One region of the Pseudomonas fragariae (ex Marin et al. 2024) genome, then DNA from elsewhere that is predicted to be linked to it. Evidence: riboswitches for the same ligand, from Rfam matches in the RefSeq annotation. Region 1 holds a riboswitch; the other holds the start of a gene.
What was found. A riboswitch is a leader RNA that binds a small molecule or an ion and turns the genes downstream of it on or off. The one in region 1 is predicted to bind cobalamin.
Positions count from the first base shown of each region.

Region 2: linked by a shared signal. The riboswitch ahead of AC54XV_RS15490 (CbtB domain-containing protein) and the one ahead of cobO (cob(I)yrinic acid a,c-diamide adenosyltransferase) in region 1 are both predicted to bind cobalamin.

Region 1 covers NZ_CM184369.1:4,375,568-4,382,874, reverse strand. The annotation lists gene AC54XV_RS18955 (C40 family peptidase) at 1-268, shown strand, start outside; gene AC54XV_RS18950 (PQQ-dependent sugar dehydrogenase) at 597-1,925, opposite strand; cobalamin riboswitch at 2,045-2,258, shown strand; gene cobO (cob(I)yrinic acid a,c-diamide adenosyltransferase) at 2,350-2,961, shown strand; gene AC54XV_RS18940 (cobyrinic acid a,c-diamide synthase CobB) at 2,987-4,282, shown strand; gene bluB (5,6-dimethylbenzimidazole synthase) at 4,279-4,929, shown strand; gene cbiB (adenosylcobinamide-phosphate synthase CbiB) at 4,926-5,834, shown strand; gene cobD (threonine-phosphate decarboxylase CobD) at 5,827-6,831, shown strand; gene AC54XV_RS18920 (cobyric acid synthase) at 6,828-7,307, shown strand, end outside.
Region 2 covers NZ_CM184369.1:3,609,047-3,616,353, reverse strand. The annotation lists gene AC54XV_RS15510 (indolepyruvate ferredoxin oxidoreductase family protein) at 1-777, shown strand, start outside; gene cobM (precorrin-4 C(11)-methyltransferase) at 865-1,614, opposite strand; gene AC54XV_RS15500 (cobalamin biosynthesis protein) at 1,647-2,096, opposite strand; gene AC54XV_RS15495 (CbtA family protein) at 2,074-2,796, opposite strand; gene AC54XV_RS15490 (CbtB domain-containing protein) at 2,807-2,989, opposite strand; cobalamin riboswitch at 3,086-3,300, opposite strand; cobalamin riboswitch at 3,359-3,582, shown strand; gene cobW (cobalamin biosynthesis protein CobW) at 3,702-4,766, shown strand; gene cobN (cobaltochelatase subunit CobN) at 4,770-7,307, shown strand, end outside.

The DNA of each region.
Region 1 (7,307 bases):
GCGTTCCACACGCGAGATGATCGTGATGGGCGCACCGAATATTCGTCGCGAGCAATTGCAGTCAGGTGATCTGGTGTTCTTCGCCACGTCGGGCGGTTCGCAGGTGTCCCACGCCGGGATCTACGTCGGCGAAGGCCGCTTCGTGCATGCGCCGGCCACCGGCGGCACGGTCAAGCTCGACAGCCTCGACAAGCCTTACTGGCAGAGAGCCTATCTCAACGCCAAACGCGTGATTCAGCCGTCCAGCCTGGCGCAGAATCGGCCTTAAGCGCTTCGCGCTGATTGCTCTGCGCGCACTCAAGAGCGTCCAGAACTGCATGCCCACGCCCACGCGGAGCGCTCAACGTTACTTTAGATTCTGGCCGTAGGCCGTAGGAGCGAACTTGTTCGCGAAAGGGCCGGTATGATCGCCGAAAATGCATCTTCTGAAACACCGCCTTCGCGAACAAGTTCGCTCCTACGCCCTTCGGGCAGAACCCTGAAAGGCACGTATTCCGGGCTCTCCAGGGCTTGTGTGTAACGCCGAGTGCTGGAGCGTAGGGAACGATGATCTCAACTATCGTGCAACGCTCTGCGTCAAACCTCTACGCTCGGCGTTACTGAGCAGCCTTGGCGGATGTCACGCGCCAGATCTTGTTGCCGACATCGTCGGCCACCAGCAATCCGCCGCGCTGGTCATTGACCACGCCAACCGGGCGACCCATGGCTTTTTCATCCTTGTTGAGGAAGCCGGTCAACACATCGACCGGGGTGCCGTTGGGTTTGCCGCCGCTGAATGGAATGAACACCACTTTGTAGCCGCTGTGCGGTTTGCGGTTCCAGGAGCCGTGCTGGCCAATGAACAAGCCTTCGTTGAACGGTGCAGCCAGTGTCTTGCCGTCGGCGAACACCAGGCCCAGCGAAGCGGTGTGCGGACCGACTGCGTAATCCGGGGCAATCGCCTTGGCGACCAGTGCCGGGTTCTGCGGCTTGACGCGCTCGTCGACGTGCTGGCCGTAATAGCTGTAAGGCCAGCCGTAGAATGCGCCGTCCTGCACCGAGGTCACGTAGTCAGGCACCAGGTCGCTGCCGATCTCGTCGCGCTCGTTGACCGCCGTCCACAGTTTGCCGGTCTTCGGTTCCCAATCCATGCCGTTGGGGTTGCGCAGGCCGGACGCGAAGATCCGGTGGTTACCGGTAGCCGCGTCCACTTCCCAGATCGCCGCACGACCTTCTTCCTTGTCCATGCCGTTCTCGGCCACGTTGCTGTTGGAGCCCACGGTCACGTACAGCTTGCTGCCATCCTTGCTGGCGATGACGTTCTTGGTCCAGTGGTGATTGAGCGTGCCACCCGGCAGGTCGACCACTTCGGTCGCTTGCGCGCTGATCGAGGTCTGCCCGGATTCATACGGGAAGCTGATCAGGCGGTCAGTGTCGGCCACATACAGCTTGTTGCCCACCAGGGTCATGCCGAACGGCGAATTGAGGTTTTGCAGGAAAACCGTGCGCGTCTCTGCCACACCGTCCTTGTCCACGTCACGCAGCAAGGTGATGCGGTTGGCGCTGGGCACACCGGCACCGGCGCGGCCCATGACTTTTTCCATCACCCAGCCGCGAATGCCTTTGGAATCATCCGGTTTGGCGGGCGAATTGGTTTCCGCCACCAGCACGTCACCGTTGGGCAGCACATACAGCCAGCGCGGGTGGTCGAGGTTCTCGGCGAACGCAGCCACTTGTGTGCCCGGCGCGGCGACCGGCCTGGCGCCTTTTTCCCAGCCTACGGCAGGGGCGATGTTGACGGTCGGAATCAGCGTCTTGTTGGGCTCCGGCAGCTTGGGCGAGGGGCCTGTTCCATCCGAGACTTGCAGGCTCGACGACTCGCCGCAGGCAGCGAGGCCGCCGGCGACCAGCAGCAACACTGCGTAGTGGGGTCTGAGTTTGAACATGATCGATCTCCATTAACAAAGGCGTGGTCCAGTAACTGATAGAGGCACCGCCAACCCGCTAGGTTCAATCACGTTCCGCGGCGACGGTGTCGATTGACGCTCCCGGTCCAACCCTCTACCCTTCGCGGTTTGTTTCAGGTGCTCTGCAATCCTCGATTGGCAGAGTGAAACAGGGAAGCCGGTGTGGGTCGACAGATCCGATCCCGGCGCTGCCCCCGCAACGGTAAATGAGTCAAGGCTGTGCCTGACGCCACTGTGTTTCGACATGGGAAGGCGCGCAGCCGGGGTGACCCGCTCATGAGCCCGGAGACCGGCCTGAATCATTCAATGACATCACGGAGGGTGATGTTCTGTGCAGGGCGTTGCCGTGCTGTCCAGTGCTGTCCTTCCGTCTGTTGTCGCCTGCCCCGAGCGGAGAACCCAGATGAACGAATCCCCCGAACGCGACGAACGCCATCTGGCGCGCATGCAGCGCAAGAAAGCCTTCATGGACCAGCGTATTGCCAGCTCGCCCAACGAGTGCGGCCTGCTGCTGGTGTTGACCGGCAATGGCAAGGGCAAGAGCAGCTCGGCGTTCGGTATGCTCGCCCGGGCCATGGGCCACGACATGCAGTGTGGCGTGGTGCAGTTCATCAAGGGCCGCAACAGCACGGGCGAAGAAATGTTTTTCCGCCGTTTCCCCGAGCAGGTGCGCTATCACGTGATGGGCGAGGGCTTCACCTGGGAAACCCAGGATCGCCAGCGTGACATCGCCGCCGCTGAGGCCGCCTGGGCCGTGTCTCAGGAAATGCTTCGCGATCCGGCCATTGGTCTGGTGGTGCTCGACGAACTGAATATCGCCCTCAAACATGGCTACCTCGACCTCGAACAGGTGCTGAGCGATCTGCAGGCACGTCCGCCGATGCAGCACGTATTGGTGACTGGCCGCGGTGCCAAAGCCGAATTGATCGACCTGGCCGATACCGTTTCCGAGATCGGCGTGGTCAAGCACGCGTTTCAGGCCGGTATTCGTGCGCAGAAAGGTATCGAGCTGTGAACCCTTCATCATTGAGCGCATTGCAATGAGAGCCCCGCGTGATTGCCCGGCGGTACTGATCGCTGCGCCTGCCTCCGGGCAAGGCAAAACCACGGTGACCGCTGCACTGGCACGCCTGCACCGCAACCAGGGGCGCAAGGTCCGGGTGTTCAAGTGCGGCCCGGACTTTCTCGACCCGATGATTCTCGAGCGGGCCAGTGGCGCGCCGGTCTATCAACTCGACATGTGGATGGTCGGTGCCGATGAAAGCCGTCGCCTGTTGTGGGAAGCGGCTGACGAGGCCGACCTGATTCTGATCGAAGGGGTCATGGGCCTGTTCGATGGCACGCCGTCGAGCGCCGACCTGGCCCGGCATTTTGGCGTGCCGGTACTCGGTGTGATCGACGGCACGGCCATGGCGCAGACGTTTGGCGCACTGGCGCTGGGCCTGGCGCGCTATCAGCCTGATCTGCCGTTCGCCGGCGTGCTGGCCAATCGCGTCGGCACGGTACGCCATGCGCAGTTGCTGGAGAACAGCCTGACCGAAGGCCTGCGCTGGTACGGCGCCCTGTCCCGGGAGGTCGGCTTCGAATTGCCCAGCCGCCATCTGGGGCTGGTCCAGGCCAGTGAGCTCAATGATCTGGACGTGCGTCTGGACATGGCGGCTGCGGCGCTGGCCAGCACCTGCGAAGTGGCCTTGCCGCCGGCCGTGACCTTTACTGCGCCCGACCCGGTGCAGGTCGAGCCGCTGCTGCGCGGCATCCGCATCGCCATCGCGCGCGACGAAGCCTTTGCCTTTCTGTATGGCGCGAGCCTGGACCTGCTGAGGAACATGGGCGCCGAACTGAGCTTCTTCTCGCCGATCCATGATCGCGAGCTGCCCGACGCCGACAGCCTGTACCTGCCAGGCGGCTACCCGGAGCTGCACCACGTCGCGCTGGCCGCCAATGGCACGATGCAGGCTTCGATCAGGGCTCACCATATTGCCGGCAAGCCGATTCTCGCCGAGTGCGGCGGCATGCTCTATTTGCTCGAAGCCTTGACCGATGTCGAGGGCGTGCGCGCCGAACTGGTCGGCTTGCTGTCCGGTGAAGCGGTCATGCAGAAGCGTCTGGCCGCGCTGGCCTTGCAAGCCGTCGAGCTGCCCGAGGGCACGCTGCACGGTCACACTTATCACCATTCGCTGACCAGCACCGAGCTGCAGCCGATTGCGCGTGGCGTCAGCCCCAATGGCGGGCGCGGCGCAGAAGCGGTCTATCGCCTGGGTCGCCTGACCGCGTCCTACGTGCATTTCTATTTTCCTTCCTGCCCTCAGGCGATCGCGGCGCTGTTCAAACCATGACCGAGCAAGCGTTCAGCCCCGAAGAGCGGGCTGCGGTGTACCGCGCCATCGCCGAACGTCGCGACATGCGCCACTTCATCGGCGGCACGGTCGCGCCCGAGCTGCTGGCACGTGTGCTGGAGGCCGCGCATCAGGCCCCCAGCGTCGGGCTGATGCAACCGTGGCGCTTCATCCGCATCAGCGACCCGCTATTGCGCGGCAGGATGCAGGCGCAGGTAGAGCAAGAGCGTATCCGGACCGCCGAGGCGCTGGGTGAGCGCACCGACGAATTCATGAAGCTCAAGGTCGAAGGCATCAACGACTGTGCAGAAGTGCTGGTCGCCGCGCTGATGGAAGGGCGTGAGCAACACATTTTCGGCCGGCGCACCTTGCCGGAAATGGACATGGCTTCGCTGTCCTGCGCGATCCAGAACCTGTGGCTGGCCTCGCGTGCAGAAGGCCTGGGCATGGGCTGGGTGTCGCTGTTCGACCCCGAGGCGCTGGCCGAACTGCTGGGCATGCCTGACGGCGCCAAGCCGTTGGCGATCATTTGCCTGGGCCCGGTCAAGGAATTTTATCCCGCGCCAATGCTGGTGATGGAAGGCTGGGCGCAGGCGCGTCCGCTGCATGAGTTGCTGTACGAGAATCAATGGGGAGTGAGTCAATGAGTGTGGCGCTGCTGAGCGTCGCCGGGGTCGCGCTGGATGCGCTGCTCGGTGAGCCGAAACGATGGCATCCGCTGGTGGCGTTCGGCAACTTCGCCAGTCGGGTCGAGCAGCGTTTCAACAGTGGCGGCCGTGGCTGGCGCAGTCACGGCGTTACCGCCTGGGTCATCACTGTTGTGCCGCTGACGTTGCTGGCCACGCTGCTGAGCTGGTTGCCTGGCGTGGGCTGGCTGTTCGAGATTCTGGCGCTGTATTGCGCGCTGGGCATGCGCAGCCTGGGCGAGCACGTTCAGCCGGTGGCGCAAGCGCTGCGCAGTGATGATCTGATCGAAGCACGTCAGCGCGTCGGTTATCTGGTCAGTCGCCAGACCACTGAGCTGGACGCTACCGAAGTCGCCCGCGCTGCCACCGAGTCGGTGCTGGAGAACGGTAGCGATGCGGTGTTCGCTGCGCTGTTCTGGTTCGTGGTGGCCGGTGCGCCCGGCGTGGTGCTGTACCGGCTGAGCAACACGCTGGACGCCATGTGGGGCTACCGCAACGAGCGCTTTGAGCGTTTTGGCTGGGCTGCGGCGAAGATCGACGATCTGCTCAACTATATTCCCGCACGTCTTGTGGCATTGACCTACGCCTTGCTGGGCAAGACCCGACTGGCGCTGCGTTGCTGGCGCACACAGGCTCCGGCCTGGGACAGTCCGAATGCCGGTCCGGTGATGGCCGCTGGCGCAGGCGCGCTGGGTGTCGAGCTGGGTGGCGCGGCGATCTATCACGGCGAGCTGCATCAGCGTCCGCAACTGGGCGACGGTGCGCCTGCCGATGCGGACTCGATCGATCGCGGCTGGCAACTGGTGCAGCGCGGCGTGTGGTTATGGCTGCTGGTCATCTGCGTGGCGGCTGAATTTTATGCTTGAGCACGGCGGGCGGTTGCGCGCGGCGGCGCAGCATTACGGTATTCATCTGGCCGACTGGCTGGACCTGTCCACCGGGATCGCACCCTGGTCGTGGCCCATCCCGGAGATCCCGACGCGTGCCTGGGCGCGGTTGCCCGAGACCGACGATGGTCTGGAAGCGGCGGCCTGCACTTATTACGGCGTGACCCGGTTATTGCCGGTGTCCGGTTCGCAGGCTGCGATTCAGGCGCTGCCGCGGGTGCGCAGCGCAGGGCGGGTCGGCGTTCTGTCGCCCTGCTACGCAGAGCACGCGCATGCCTGGCGCAAGAACGGTTTCGTGGTGCGTGAGGTAGGTGAGCAGGAGGTCGAATACTTCCTCGACAGCCTGGACGTGCTGGTGGTGGTCAACCCCAACAACCCGACCGGCCTGCACCTGAGCGCCGAGCGCCTGCTGGAGTGGCATGCGCGACTGGCTGAGCGCGGTGGCTGGCTGGTCGTCGATGAAGCGTTCATGGATAACACGCCGGGCATGAGCCTGGCGGCCGAGACGTGGCGCACCGGGCTGATCGTCCTGCGTTCGTTTGGCAAGTTTTTCGGCCTGGCCGGCGTCCGGCTCGGTTTTGTCATGGCCGAACCGGTGTTGTTGAGGATGCTGGCGCAGGAAATCGGCCCCTGGTCGGTCAGTGGGCCAACCCGGATCATCGGTCAGGTGTGCCTCAGCGATCAGCAGGGGCAGGCGCGTCAGCGTGAGCGCTGTGAGCAGGCCCGCGACCGGCTGGTGGCGCTGCTCGACCAGTACGCCCTGACCCCGCAAGGCGGCTGTGCGCTGTTTCAATGGCTGGTGACCCCTGAAGCGCAGACGCTCTATGAGTTTTGTGCGCTGCGTGGCGTGCTGCTGCGCCTGTTCAAGGGTGATTCCCCCGAGTCGTCCAGTCTGCGTTTTGGCCTGCCCTGCGACGAGGCCGACTGGCTGCGGCTGCACGATGTTCTGCTTGAATACCGCAAGGAATACCCATGAGCACGCTGATGGTACAAGGCACCACCTCCGATGCCGGCAAAAGCACCCTGGTGACGGCCCTGTGCCGCTGGCTGACCCGCCAGGGCGTCAAGGTCGTGCCGTTCAAGCCGCAGAACATGGCGCTCAACAGCGCGGTGACCGCAGACGGCGGCGAGATCGGCCGCGCACAGGCCGTGCAGGCGCAGGCGTGCTACCTCGAACCGCACACCGACATGAACCCGGTGCTGCTCAAGCCCAACAGTGACACCGGCGCGCAGGTGATCATTCACGGCCGCGCCGTGACCACCATGAACGCGGTGGCGTATCACGGCTATAAAGAGATCGCCATGCAGGCGGTGCTGGAATCGCATCGGCGCCTGGGTGAAAGCTATCCGGTGATCGTGGTCGAGGGCGCGGGTTCACCGGCCGAGATCAACCTGCGCGCCAACGATATCGCCAACATGGGATTTGCCGAGGCGGTCGACTGCCCGGTGCTG
Region 2 (7,307 bases), 770 kb from region 1:
AATCAGCAGGCGTTTCTCTGGGGGCGTCGTACCGCGCATGATCCCGCCGCTGTGGAGGCCTTCGTCAATCCACAAGACAAGGTCAGCGAGCCGCAATCGATGGACCTTGATCAGCGTATCCAGAGTAACGTCGATACCTTGAAGCAGTATCAGAACGCTGCCTACGCCAAGCGCTATCTGGCGTTGGTGCAACGCGTGCGCGACAGCGAATCGCGGGCGTTTCCCGGTCAGCAGCCGACGCTGACCGAGGCGGTGGCCTTCAACTACTTCAAATTGCTGGCCTACAAGGACGAATACGAAGTGGCGCGGCTTTACAGCAACGGCGAGTTTACCCGCCAGTTGCAAGCGCAGTTCGAAGGCGACTACCGGCTGGAGTTTCATCTGGCACCGTCGTGGCTGGCCAAGCGCGATCCGCACAACGGGTTACCGCGCAAACGCAGCTTTGGCCCCTGGATGCTGCGCGCGTTCGATGTGCTGGCGAGATTCAAATTCCTCCGTGGCACGGCGCTCGATCCGTTCGGTCGCAGCCTCGAACGTCAGCAGGAGAGGGCGCTGATTGACCGCTATGTCGGCGATGTCGAGCTGATCCTGCAGCACCTTCAGGCGCAGAATCGCCACACCGCCTTGAGTCTGGCACGCCTGCCGGAACGCATTCGCGGCTATGGCTACATCAAGGAAAGCGCCATGAAGGCCGCTGCCGTGCAGGCCGATATTCTGCGCAAGAGCCTGGAAAGCGGCGAAGTGGCTGCGCCGAAGCTGTACGAGGCGGCTGCCTGAGGAGCGCAATACCAATCAGCGTGCCAGCTCAGCGTTGGCACGCTTTTCATTACGCGATGCGATCGTCGTGCCGCGTAGAGGTACTGACTACAACGGCCTGAACAAGTGGGCATGCCCAGCGCGGTACAGCGAGGACTCGCTGAAGGTGTCATCGGCAAGCACACGTCCGACCAGAATCAGTGCGGTACGGCGAAAGCCCTTGGCCTGTACCTTTTCCTCAATATCCGCCAGCGTGCCAACGGCCCAGTCCTGGTCCGGCCAGCTGGCGCGGTGCACCACTGCAATCGGGCAATCGGCGCCGTAATGTGGCATGAGCTCCTCGACGATCCGCTGCAGGTTGTTCACTCCCAGATGAATCGCCATGGTTGCCCGATGGCTGGCCAGGCTGGCCAGTTCCTCGCCGCTGGGCATTGAGGTCTTGTCGGCATAGCGGGTCAGAATCACGCTCTGCGAAACGTCCGGCAGGGTCAGCTCGACGCCCAGCAGCGCAGCGCAGGCAGCGGTCGCGGTGACCCCCGGAATGATTTCGAACGGAATGTTCAGTTCGCGCAGATGGCGGATCTGCTCGCCGATAGCGCCATACAGGCTTGGGTCCCCGGAGTGCACGCGTGCCACATCCTGGCCTTGTGCGTGCGCGCGCTTGATCAGCTCGATGATCTGCTCCAGGTGCAGCTCGGCGCTGTTGGTCACCTGCACGGCCTGATGACCTTCCAGCACGGCGAGGGGCACTAACGAGCCGGCGTAGATAATGACCGGGCAGCTGCGAATCAGGCGTTGGCCCTTGACGGTGATCAGCTCGGGATCGCCAGGGCCTGCGCCGATGAAATAGACAGTCAATGAATTCTCCGGGGTGAATGAGCGCGGGGAGATTATCCGCTGTGCGCAGGGCTGATTGCCAAGGCAAATGTGGCCTGCGCGCTTTTCTGCCGTTCGATTAGCAGCGTGGCGGTACCGTCTCCCAGTTGCGCCGCCAGCGCCAGAGCCGAGCCTTCGGCGACGCCATGACAGCCAGTGCTCTGGAACACCTGCGCAGAACGGTGCGTGAGGTGCAGTTCCCAGGCCACCAGTTGCGCAGCGTTGAAGCACACCAGCGGCACTGCCAGTTGCCCGGCCAGCTCAAGCAGGCCGGGCTCGGTTTGTTTCAGGTCGATGGACGCCAGCGCGGTCACCCGGCCGATGTCCAGCTCAAGTGCCTGCAGGCTTTGCTCGAGCAGATCGCGCAACAGCGCAGCCGAGCAGCCGCGCCGACAGCCCAGCCCGGCCACCAGTGCTGCGCCGGGTTGAAGCGTCGCTGGATCAGGCTTGATGCAGGTCGACATTGTCGTTATGCACATCGTTTCTGCGGAACAGCCAGGCACTGATCAATCCCAGCGCGACCCAGAACAGCGCGTTGGTCAGCAGCGAGGCCATCATGAACTGCGATTCCAGCGCCTCGGGAGCAAGGCTTTCATGGACCAGCGGCTGTGGCGCGCCAAGCACATGCGGGACCAGCAAAATCGCCACACCCAGTGCTTTGAGCAGCCAGTTCTGACCGAACACCAGCAAGGCCAGCCCGGCGGCAGTCGACGCGGCAGCGCCGAGCCACCACAACTGCCGCTGGCTCAGCTCGGCCGCGGCTGTGCCTGGCAGTTCGGGTGGCAGGCCAAAGGTGGGGGCCAGCACGAACACGGCAAAACCCGCCAGCCCCCACCATGCGCCTTGCACGGTGCGACCCGGCGCGCGCAGGGTGTAAAGCCCGGCAAGCATCAGCGCAAAGCCCACCGCGACCACCAGGTTACCGCCAGTGGTGGATAGCACACGCTGCCAGCCGTTTTCGGGCTCCCAGGCCGCTTCTTCATGGGCATGGCTGTGTTCGGCCATCGCGCCGTCCGCGTGCTGATGCAGTTGCTCGGCAGGCGCGTTTTCGTAGGTCTCGGCCTGCTGGATCAGCGGCACCACCCACAGGCTTTGCAGCAGGGTCAGCAGCAGGGCGGCGAGCAGGCCGGTGAAACCTGCGGTATAGGCGATTCGCTTGAACAATGTGTGGCCCTCAATGGCAAGGAAAGGCAGCGCTGTGACGGGTATCGTGTGCCGCGTTGTGTACGGCCGCGATGTGCGAGAAACCGGCGAAGTACACCAGGCAGGCGCCGAGAAGCGCAGCGCTGATGGCGGCGGTCAGGCGTTGAATGCGTGTGGAGCTGGGTGCGGCGGCGTGGCTGCTGATGGTCGACATGGCGTTCCCTCTTGATGATCGGCAAGTGGGCCACGCGCAAAAGAACCTGCCGGCAGACGCCGGAGGTTTCAACTGCGCCCGCCCACCGCGGGTTTGTCATTGCAAGCATATCGGGCCGGTCTCCGGGCTCGCGAGGGGCCAGGACGTCAATGCGTCAAAGCCTGCAAGGTCACCTTCCCATGCCAGCGGCACAGTGGATCAGACCTACGCTCGCTTACCGTTGCGGGGGCAGCACCGGACTTGCTCGACAACGCGAGCGCACCGGTTTCCCGTTTCACCCCGTGAGGGGCACCCGAAACAAGGCGCACAGGAGAGCATGGGCGGCGGGGCAGCGTCAATCTGAACGATTGACCTGTCTGCAGTCACTGCGTAGCCTTGCCGGTTCGAGGTTCTCCCCGGGTAAAACATCACCCAGTGGAGCTAAGACGGGAATGCGGTACAAGCCGCAGCTGCCCCCGCAACTGTAAACGGTCATGTTCATTGCACAGCCACTGCTGCGGCGGGAAGGCGCGATGAATGCGTGTCGGCACATTATTGATTGCCTGCCGCACGCCGCCGTGAGCCAGGAGACCTGCCTCGAACGGGCCACACATGCTGCGGCCCTGGAGAATTCTCACTACAACCGGGCGGGGTGATCCGGTGGCGATCCGATCTGCGTGTCATGCATGCGGTTCTCGTCCTGTTTGCCCGCCGCATTGCCAAAGGGCACCTGATGAAAACACTGGCCAAGCTTCCCGTCACCATCGTCACCGGCTTCCTCGGCTCGGGCAAGACCACCCTGTTGCGGCACATGCTCGACAACGCCGAAGGGCGGCGCATTGCGGTCATCGTCAATGAGTTCGGCGAGCTGGGCATCGACGGAGAAATCCTCAAGCAGTGCACGATCGGCTGCACCGAAGAAGAAGCCAACGGCCGGGTGTACGAACTGGCCAATGGCTGCCTGTGCTGCACCGTGCAGGAAGAGTTCTTCCCGGTGATGCGCGAACTGGTCGCGCGCCGTGGTGACCTGGACCATATCCTGATCGAAACCTCGGGGCTGGCGCTGCCCAAGCCGCTGGTCCAGGCTTTTCAGTGGCCGGAAATCCGCAACGCCTGCACGGTCGATGCGGTGATCACGGTGGTCGACAGCCCGGCGGTACTGGCCGGTACCTTCGCTGCCTTCCCGGATCAGGTCGATGCGCAGCGCAAACTCGATCCCAACCTGGACCACGAGTCGCCCCTGCACGAACTGTTTGCCGATCAACTGGCCAGCGCCGATCTGGTGATCCTCAACAAGGCCGACATGATCGACGCCGAAGGTCTGGCGACGGTGCGTGCCGAAGTTGCCGAGGAGCTGCCGCCTGCGGTCAAGGTGATCGAAGCCAGCAGCGGTCGCCTGCCGATCAGCGTGCTGCTGGGTGTTGGTGCCGAGTCCGAGCTGCACATCGACGCTCGCAAGACCCACCATGATCACCACGACGATGACGATCATGATGACCACGATCACGACGCGTTCGATTCGATTTCCCTGAAGCTGCCGCAAGCCGATGAAAAAGTCCTGCTCGATGCACTGAATCAACTGGTGGTGCAACACGGCATTCTGCGTGTGAAGGGCTTCGCGGCCATTCCCGGCAAGCCGATGCGCCTGCTGATTCAAGGTGTCGGCACGCGTTTCGACAAGCACTTCGACCGCGCCTGGCGTGCCGATGAAGAGCGTGCCACGCACCTGGTGCTGATTGGTCAGGAGCTGGATGCCGCAGCCCTGCAAGCGCAACTCAATGCTGCGATTGCCGGCTGACCCATGCATTTACTGAGAACCCAGCCCGGCGGTTTCGTACCTGACGACAATATTGCCGATCTGGGCCAGACGCCGGCCGAGCTGGTGATTCTCTGCAGCGGCGACTCCAGCCTGGCGCTGCTGGCCGAAGCTGCCCGGCAGCTCCCCGAAGACTACCCCAGCCTGCGTCTGGCCAACCCGATGCAGGTCCAGAATCACGCCTCTGTCGACCTGTACGTCGATGAAGTGCTGCGTCACGCAAAGGTCATTCTGATTTCGCTGCACGGCGGTATCGGCTATTGGCGCTATGGTGTCGAGCGGCTGATGGAGCTCGCGGCACGTGGTGTTCAGGTCATTCTGGTGCCCGGTGATGACCGCCCCGATCCGGAACTGAGCGATCTGAGCACCGTGCCTGCCGCAGAGCGCGATCGACTCTGGCAGTTCCTGCGTCAGGGCGGCCTGCAGAACGCGCTGCAACTGTACAACTGCATGGCCAGTCGCTGGCTGCACCGCGATTACTCATGGGCCGAGCCCGCGCCGTTACCGCGCACGGCCATCTACCATCCGCGACTGGCAAGCGCGCAGCTTGCCGATTGGCAGGCAGACTGGCTTGCCGAGCAGCCGGTGGTGGCGCTGCTGTTCTATCGCTCGCACCTGCAGGCCGCCAATACCGGTTTCATCGACGAGTTCTGTACGCGCTTGCAGGCGCAAGGCATCAACCCGCTGCCCATCGCCGTGGCCAGCCTCAAGGAGCCCGGCTGTTTCACTCAGGTGGAAGACTGGCTGGATGAGGCTGAAACCGAGCTGATCCTCAATACCACCGGTTTTGCCCAGTCGAGTCCGGAAGCGCCGCATCTGCGGCCGTTTCGGCGCAACGTGCCGGTCATTCAGGCCATCTGCGCGCAGGACAACGAGCCTGCCTGGCAGGCCAGCGAACAGGGCCTCGGCGCTCGCGATCTGGCGATGCACATTGCCTTGCCGGAGCTGGACGGACGGATCATCAGTCGGCCGATCAGCTTCAAGGACCTGGCCTGGCGCAGTGAGCGCAGCCAGTCGGACGTGGTCTGCTACCGCGCCCAGCCGGACCGGATGGATTTCGTCGCGGAATTGGCGCGGCGCTGGATCGAGCTTGCACGCCTGCCCAATGGCGAAAAGCGCGTGGCACTGATCCTCGCCAATTACCCGACTCGCGACGGGCGGATCGGCAACGGTGTGGGGCTCGATACGCCTGCTGCGGCGCTGAATATGCTGCGCGCCATGCAGGCCGAGGGCTATCCGCTGGCACCGTTGCCGGACACTGGCACCGAACTGATCCAGCAACTGCTGGGCGGCGTGACCAATGATCTGGACAGTATCGACCAGCGCCCGTGTCAGCAGAGCATGGCGCTGGAGGAATACCTGGCGGCGTTCAACGAACTGCCGCAGGAAAATCGCGATGCGGTGAACGCCCGTTGGGGCACGCCGGACACCGATCCGATGTTTCGCAGCGGCCGGATGATGATCGCCGGACTGCGCTTTGGCCTCACGTTCATCGGCATTCAACCGGCGCGGGGTTATCAGGTCGACCCGAGCGCGGTGTATCACGACCCGGATCTGGTTCCACCCCATGGCTATCTGGCGTTCTACTTCTGGTTGCGCAAGGCCTACGGCGCGCATGCGGTGGTGCATGTCGGCAAGCACGGCAACCTCGAATGGCTGCCGGGCAAGGGCGTGGGGCTGTCGCGAACCTGCTGGCCGGACGCGGTGCTGGGCGCCATGCCGAACATCTATCCGTTCATCGTCAACGACCCGGGCGAGGGCGCACAGGCCAAACGGCGCACTCAGGCGGTCATCATCGATCACTTGATGCCGCCGCTGACCCGCGCGGAGACCTACGGCCCGTTGCGCAATCTGGAACTGCTCGCCGACGAATTCTATGAAGCGCAAATGCTTGATCCGCGCCGCGCGCGCGAGCTGCAGCGTGACATTCTCGAACTGGTTCGTGAAACCCATATCGACCGCGAACTGGCGTTGGGCGAGAACCTCGACAGCGATGCCGACGCGGCGCTCTGGCTGCCACGTCTGGACACTTACCTGTGTGACCTGAAGGAATCACAGATTCGCGATGGCCTGCATATCTTCGGTCAATCGCCGCAAGGTCGCCTGCGCATCGACACCTTGCTAGCCCTGCTGCGTATTCCGCGCGGTGACGGGCGTGGCGCGCAGTCCAGTCTGTTGCGCGCGTTGAGCAAGGCGTTCGAGCTGGACTTCGACCCCTTGAACTGCGAGCTGGCCGAACCCTGGACCGGCCCGCGTCCTGCTGCGTTGCAGCACCTGAGCAGCGACCCCTGGCGCAGTGCGGGCGACGCGCGCGAGCGGCTGGAGCTTTACGCCGCCATCCTTATCGAACGCGTCACGCAGGGCGAAGCGTTGACCGACTTGCCGGCGCACGATGATCTGGCGCTGATTCTCGACAGCTTGCGTGACGTTGTCGCGCCGCGTCTGGATGCCTGCGGCCCCGGCGAAATGCAGGGCATGCTCGATGCCCTGAGTGGTCGCTTCGTTCCGGCAGGCCCCAGCGGC